Regions from separate parts of the Chryseobacterium sp. DZ-32 genome, predicted to be linked through region 1. Evidence: riboswitches for the same ligand, from Rfam matches in the RefSeq annotation. Region 1 holds a riboswitch; each other region holds the start of a gene.
The links. A riboswitch is a leader RNA that binds a small molecule or an ion and turns the genes downstream of it on or off. The one in region 1 is predicted to bind S-adenosylmethionine.
Positions count from the first base shown of each region.

Region 2: it holds a riboswitch for S-adenosylmethionine, as region 1 does, so the genes downstream of both, AC59HC_RS05185 (alpha/beta fold hydrolase) here and AC59HC_RS09640 (TonB-dependent receptor plug domain-containing protein) in region 1, are expected to answer to the same signal.
Region 3: it holds a riboswitch for S-adenosylmethionine, as region 1 does, so the genes downstream of both, AC59HC_RS04400 (SusC/RagA family TonB-linked outer membrane protein) here and AC59HC_RS09640 (TonB-dependent receptor plug domain-containing protein) in region 1, are expected to answer to the same signal.

Region 1 is NZ_JCAIOM010000007.1:101,571-103,840, reverse strand. Features, by position in the region: gene AC59HC_RS09645 (outer membrane beta-barrel protein) at 1-547, opposite strand, end outside; SAM-I-IV-variant riboswitch at 665-762, shown strand; gene AC59HC_RS09640 (TonB-dependent receptor plug domain-containing protein) at 1,059-2,270, shown strand, end outside.
Region 2 is NZ_JCAIOM010000003.1:298,116-300,385, reverse strand. Features, by position in the region: gene AC59HC_RS05190 (ACT domain-containing protein) at 1-522, opposite strand, end outside; gene AC59HC_RS05185 (alpha/beta fold hydrolase) at 528-1,466, opposite strand; SAM riboswitch class I at 1,528-1,634, opposite strand; gene AC59HC_RS05180 (MGH1-like glycoside hydrolase domain-containing protein) at 1,823-2,270, shown strand, end outside.
Region 3 is NZ_JCAIOM010000003.1:140,407-142,676, forward strand. Features, by position in the region: gene AC59HC_RS04395 (type II 3-dehydroquinate dehydratase) at 39-446, opposite strand; SAM riboswitch class I at 691-789, shown strand; gene AC59HC_RS04400 (SusC/RagA family TonB-linked outer membrane protein) at 873-2,270, shown strand, end outside.

The sequences.
Region 1 (2,270 bases):
ATTTATTTCTGGCATTTAAATTAACGGAGTTGGTCGTTCTGCTTCTATACTTGTCGTAATTTGTAAAAGAATAATTCCCTGAATACGTAGCGGTTAAATATTTATTTGCATTTTTGTTGGTGATGATATTCATGATGGCACCTCCGGAAGTTGCCGGAAACTCAGCACCTGGCTGCGTGATCACTTCAATTCTTTCTACGGAATTGGCCGGCATCCCTTCAAGGAAGGAGTTCAATTCATTGGAAGTGATGTTCAGAGGTCTTCCGTTAAGATATACTTCCAGCATTTTTCCCTGATACATCATCCCTGCAATATCGGTAGATACAAGCCCCGGAAGTTTCTTTATTCCTTCCAGAACGTTTCCGTTATTCAGCTGAGGCTGCTCAGAAAAATCAAAAATAGTACGGTCTGCTTTTTGTTCAACGGCTTTTTTAGTTTTGGTGATGACTACGCCTTCAATTTGCTTTTCCTGTGGTTTATTATTTTTTTCTTGTGAAAAAACAAAAACAGAGCTTAGTAAGGATAAAGCGAAAATTGTTTTTTTCATAATGTTTTACTGTTATCCGGTTAGACGCTGAAAAAGATAATTTGTTACGCTAAAATGTTGAAAATCGAAAATTTAGGCTAAATTTTTTTTATTTCGGAAATAATTATATCTTTGCCAGGTAATTATCAAGAATCTCTAGATGGGATAGCAACCTGCAAAAACAAGCAAGGTGCTGCAATCGATAAGCCGGATCTTCCGGAAAAAATGTTTATCATTCTATCATTACTCCCATCTTGAATTTTTGTTTTAAAGTTAAAATCAAATGTTTAAAGACAAGGGAAATCACATTCCATCAGTAATTTTTTATTCTTCAGATCATGAAGTGAGCCTTCATTACTCTGATATGTTCTCATGCCATTTCTACATGCGCATGTGTTGTTGCTTCTAGCCTTTTCTATTTCTAAAAAATAATACAAACATTTCGAATTCTATGGTAACCTTACAATTTAGGGCTACAGGATTTGTATTGCTTAAAAAACAAATTTCATCAACAAAAAAGTACACAACAAACATGCATAATTTCAAAAAAAGAATTTTTATTCCTTTCGTGCTTATTTCTTCATTTTATTACGCACAGACGGACACTTTACAATCGAAGAAAATAGAAGATGTGGTTATCCTTGGATCAAGGGGTTCCGGAAGATCTTTGACCGATACTCCTGTTCCGGTGGACATCATTAATATATCTAAAATTTTAAAACAGAGCCCGACGAATAATATCAGCCAGGCTTTAAACTATATCGTACCCTCATTTTCATCCACATCACATACTGTAAATGACGGAACTGATTTTGTGGATCCGGCACTGTTGAGAGGATTAGGACCGGATCAGGTTTTGGTATTACTCAACGGAAAAAGAAGGTATCAGTCTTCACTGATTAATGTTACCCTTACGCCGGGAAGAGGTTCTGTGGGAACCGACCTTAATGCTATTCCTGCTTTTGCATTGGAAAAAATAGAAGTTTTAAGGGATGGAGCTGCTGCCCAGTATGGATCTGATGCCATTGCGGGGGTGCTAAACCTCGGACTGAAAAAAAGGCTGGGATTTTCCGGACAGGTATTCTTAGGGGGATATGCTTCACCTGTTGCCAATAATTTCTCCGGAGGGGTAGACGGACAGACTGTTTCTGTAGACCTTAATTATGGCACTAAAATAGGTAAAACCGGATTTTTTAATGTTACCGGTTCCGCCCAATACCGTGATCCTTATTCCAGAGCAGGAGTGAGGGAAGGAGATATTTTCAACGCCTATAATGCCATTAATTACCGGGCATTACAGGATGGAGTGAATATTGACGGCTTGTATAAAAACATTACCAATACTTCCAATACTCAGCAAATCATCAATACCATTAAACAGTATGCAACTAAGGTTGGATATTTTGCACCTGATTTTCAATCTCAGATTTCCGGGGCAAACAGCATTTCTGAGCTTCAAAAAATATTGGGTAAAGATTTTACCTCTGAGGAGCTTAATTACAGAGGATTGGAGAGAAAAGATTTCAGTTTGAGAGCAGGGCAGTCTAAACTGCAGTCCGGACAGCTCTTCTTCAACTCTGAAATTCCTGTGAATGACGAATGGAAGGTTTATTCATTTGGAGGCTACAGCTACCGTCTTGGAAATGCAGGAGGATTTTACAGGCTTCCGAACAATGAAAGGAATATTAATGCAGTTACTCCCAACGGATATCTGCCTCAGATTGAAGCCACTGTAAATGATTAT
Region 2 (2,270 bases), on a different contig from region 1:
CTGTTCTATCAAGGTTTTTCCTACATTTCCATGGCCAATAATGGCCAGATGAACGGTTTTCGGTTTTTTGAAAATTTCAGATTCTATGATGTTTCTTGTTTTTTCATCCTGTGAAGACGTCACTACGATATTGACTCTGTTTTCTCCTGCTACCTGGTTCAAAAGCAATGGAAAAACATTATTTCTTGCCAGCTCAGCAAAGACTTTATTAAAATCTTCTGCTACAAAACCAATGACAGAAACATTATTGATACTATAGATCTGGGAAACTTTTCCTGACTTTCTTTCTGCTTCAAATTCATCGATAAGACAAGCCACTGCCTTCTCTGCATCATTTTCATGAACCAGGATAGAAATTCCGTTTTCTACGGCCTGCTGAGAGATTACTCCTACACTGATACGCGCCAAAGTAAGCGCTTTAAAAATTCGTCCGTCAATCCCGATTTCTCCCAGGAAATCTTCTCCTTCAAATTTAACGATTGATCTGTTCTTCAAAAATTTTATTTCGTTAGCATTTTTCATTACTTCTATAAAATGTTTTTAATGATATTATTTAATTGTTGATATTCCATTAGGAAGGCATCATGCCCGTGTATAGATTGGATCTCGTGATAAGAAACATCTTTATTTTTCTCTTTTAAGTTTTCAAAACACATTCGGATTTCAGAAGCCGGGAAAAATAAATCTGTATCTACGGAGATCATGTGCATTCGTGCCTGTATGTTCTCCAGTGCTGTATCAGCAGCATTTATATTCATCAAGAGATGATTCATCAATTTGTAAGCTTTTAAACTAAATCTTTCGTTTAGTGCATTACCATGATAAACCAGCCAGTCTTCTGATTCCAGGCGTTGTTTGTCCTGATTATATTGGTTTTGAAATCTGTCATTGAGCGACTGCGGTGTTCTGTAGCACAACATGGCATGAATTCTTGCTTTCTGTAATGGTTCTTCCTTATCATTTAATAAAAATTTCTGAACCAGACACTGTGCATGAAGCCAGTCGTGCGTTCTGTAATCGCAGGCAATAGGAATAAAAATCTCAGCAAGATCCGGCTGCTGGGCAAGCATTTCCCAGGCAATACCTCCTCCCAGAGAGCCTCCTATAATGGCATATAAATTTTTGATCTGTAAAACTTCAAGCCCTTTCAGAAATATCGCAGCGATATCTGAAGGAGTAAAGTCTTCATAATCTTCAATTAAAAAATCGTCATATCCGTTTCCTGGTATATTGAAGCACAGAACGGTATACTGATCGGTATCAACAATCTGATTTTTCCCTACCAGCTGTTTCCACCAGCCTTTTTCTCCGGATACATTTGAGTTTCCGGTGAGAGCATGGTTGATTAAGACAACAGGGGCTGTAAACAGATCTTTCCCAAAGAGCTGATAGCTCAACGGGATATGGTATTCCTTTTGGGAATGAGTTTGATAAGAAAGATTAATATAGTTTAGTTCTGTTTTCAATTCTATTAAATTTTAATACAATTGAAAATGCCACAGGAAATGGCTGAAAAAGAACTTCAGTGAGTTATCTGTCCAAAATTATTTGGTAGAACGTAGCACCTTCTTTGCTTGCGCAAAGGGTTGCTAAGGTTTCATAGGGTCTAATCCCTCAACCTTTCTTGATAACATTTTCAATATTTGAATGAACGAATGGTGCAAAGGTAGTTCTTTTCTTTTAATTTCAAAAAAAAATTATTTTAATATTTAAAAAAGCCCTTAAATACAAGTATTCCAAGAGTATATTAATAATTATTCAGATGAAAAAAATTGGAATTACTTCTCAAAAAAACTAACTTCGTATGGAAAAGTGATGAGATATGACCGCCGAAAAAGATAGATTACAAGATACCAAATGGAAAAACTGGGGACCTTATGTAAGCAACCGGCAGTGGGGAAATGTACGCGAAGATTATAGCCCGAACGGGAATGCCTGGAATTTTACCAACCATAATAATGCAGAAAGCTATGCCTACCGTTGGGGTGAAGAAGGTATTGCCGGAATTTCTGATGTAAAGCAGCTTTTATGTTTTGCTTTTTCGTTCTGGAACAAGAAAGACAAAATGGTAAAGGAACGATTCTTTGGTTTGAGCAATCCTCAGGGTAATCATGGGGAAGACATCAAAGAAATCTTTTATTATCTGGATAATACACCTACTCATAGTTATATGAAAATGGTTTATAAATATCCCATCAATGAATTTCCTTACGATGAACTTGTTGCAGAAAACGGAAGACGCAGTAAAAAGGAACCGGAATATGAAATTT
Region 3 (2,270 bases), on a different contig from region 1:
AAATCTGTGAAATCCGTTGTTAAATAAAAAAGTATAAGTTATTTTAAACTTAATAAGGCCAACCGATACCCATCCATTCCAAAGCCTGATAAGACTGCATCCGTATTAGCTGCTGTTACAGATTTCTGTCTGAATTCCTCTCTTTTATAGATATTGCTGATATGAACTTCTACTTTAGGTTTTCTGATATTTTTTAAACAGTCTGCAATCGCATATGAATAGTGAGTATAAGCCCCGGGATTGATCACTACTGCATCGAAGTCATCCTCCTGAAGCCTGTTAATAAGCTCGCCTTCAATATTAGACTGGTAATATTTTATATCATGAGCCTGAAACTCGGATTTCAAATTTTCCAAATAACTTTCCATAGAAACATTTCCATAGATTTCCGGTTCTCTTGTGCCTAAAAGATTGAGATTAGGCCCGTTGATGATTAAAACTCTCATACCATAAAATTAAAAACTTTTTTTAATTAATGGCCAAAAATTTCAATGTGATGTAGATTTGTTTCAATTGAGTTTTTAATAATGATATTTGTCATATTTAAATAAATGATAAAGCTTACAACTCCTTATTGTTATGGCTTTTATTAAAATTTTATGTTAATTATTAAAAATTTATCATGAAAAAATAATAAGTCTACTTGTTTTGTAGACTAAAAGTTTTTAGCTTTGCAACCATATTTCGATCGGCTTATAAAGAAAGATGGAGGGAACTGACCCTGTGAAGTCTTAACAACCTACCCTTAGGGCAAGGTGTTACGTTCAGCCTTTTAAGGAAAAATAAGCATTTGGTTTATCGTATTTATCGATGCCCTTTGCTGACTTTTCTGCAAAGGGTTAAATTTTAATATATGATAAATAAAATTGATTATGATTAGTAAAAATTTATTTAATTCTAAAGCCTGGATACCTCCGGTTGCGGCTTTTTTTCTGGGAGTCACCAGTGTAAGTGCTCAGAATTCCAGGGCGAAAAAAGATAGTCTTCATGAAAAGGAGCTTGATGAAGTAGTTGTGGTAGCTTACGGAAAAGCAAAAAGAAACAGCTATACCGGTTCTGTAGCCACCATTTCCAGTGATAAAATCAATAACAGACCTGTAACCAATATTACCAAAGCATTGGAAGGGCAGGTTGCAGGGATTCAGACTACCAGTGCCTCAGGGCAGCCGGGTGCGGTTTCTACTATCAGAATCAGAGGAATCGGTTCCATCAGTGCTTCCAGTGATCCTTTATACGTAGTAGACGGAATTCCTTTTGACGGAAATATTAACTCTATCAGCCCAAGTGATATTGAATCCATCAGTGTTTTGAAAGACGCTACAGCAAGTGCCTTGTATGGTTCAAGAGGGGCAAACGGAATTATCATCATCACTACAAAATCAGGAAAAAAAGGAGAAGCAAAAGTTAATTTTAATATCAGCCAGGGATTCTCCGGAAGAGCTGTCAAAGATTATGAACAGGTAAATACGGATCAGTACTTTCAATTATATTGGGAAGCGTTGAGAAACGGATATCAGTCCGGTAAAGTCTCTTCTCAGCAGGCTGCTCAGATGGCAACAGATAATCTTGTTTCTACTCTTGGAATTAATCCATATGGAACTGCTTATCCAAAACCGGTGGGAACAGATGGAAAATTATTGTCAGGGGCATCACCACTCTGGAATGATGACTGGAGAGATATTCTACAGAGAGTGGCATCAAGAAACCAGGTGGATCTTGATATCAGCGGAGGTAGTGATAAAAGTAATTACTTCTTTTCACTAGGGTATCTGGATGATAAAGGGATGGCGATTGAGTCTGGTTTTAAAAGATATAATACCAGGCTGAAAATTAATTCCGAAGTTAAAAAATGGCTGAATGTTGGAGTAAACTTAAGTTATACGAACAGTATTCAGCAGGCACCAACTTCTTCAGATTCCAAGGCAAGCAATATCATCAATGCCGCAAGGTTTATTCCTTCATTCTATCCTTATTATGAAAGAAATGCAGACGGCACTTACGTTTTAGATGCTGACGGAAATCCAATTTATGATTTTGGAAAATACAGACCTACAAATGCACTTCAAAATCAGAATGCTGCTGCAACGTTGCCTTTAGATAAAAACGAAAATAAAGAAGATAACTTTTCAGGAAAAGGATTCATGGAATTCACTTTCTTGCCGGAACTGAAATTCAAAACAAGCTTCTCAGTTGATTTGGTGAATTATAACGGACATTATTATTCAAATCCATTACTTGGGCAAGGTGCGGAAATTGGAGGTTCGGTGACG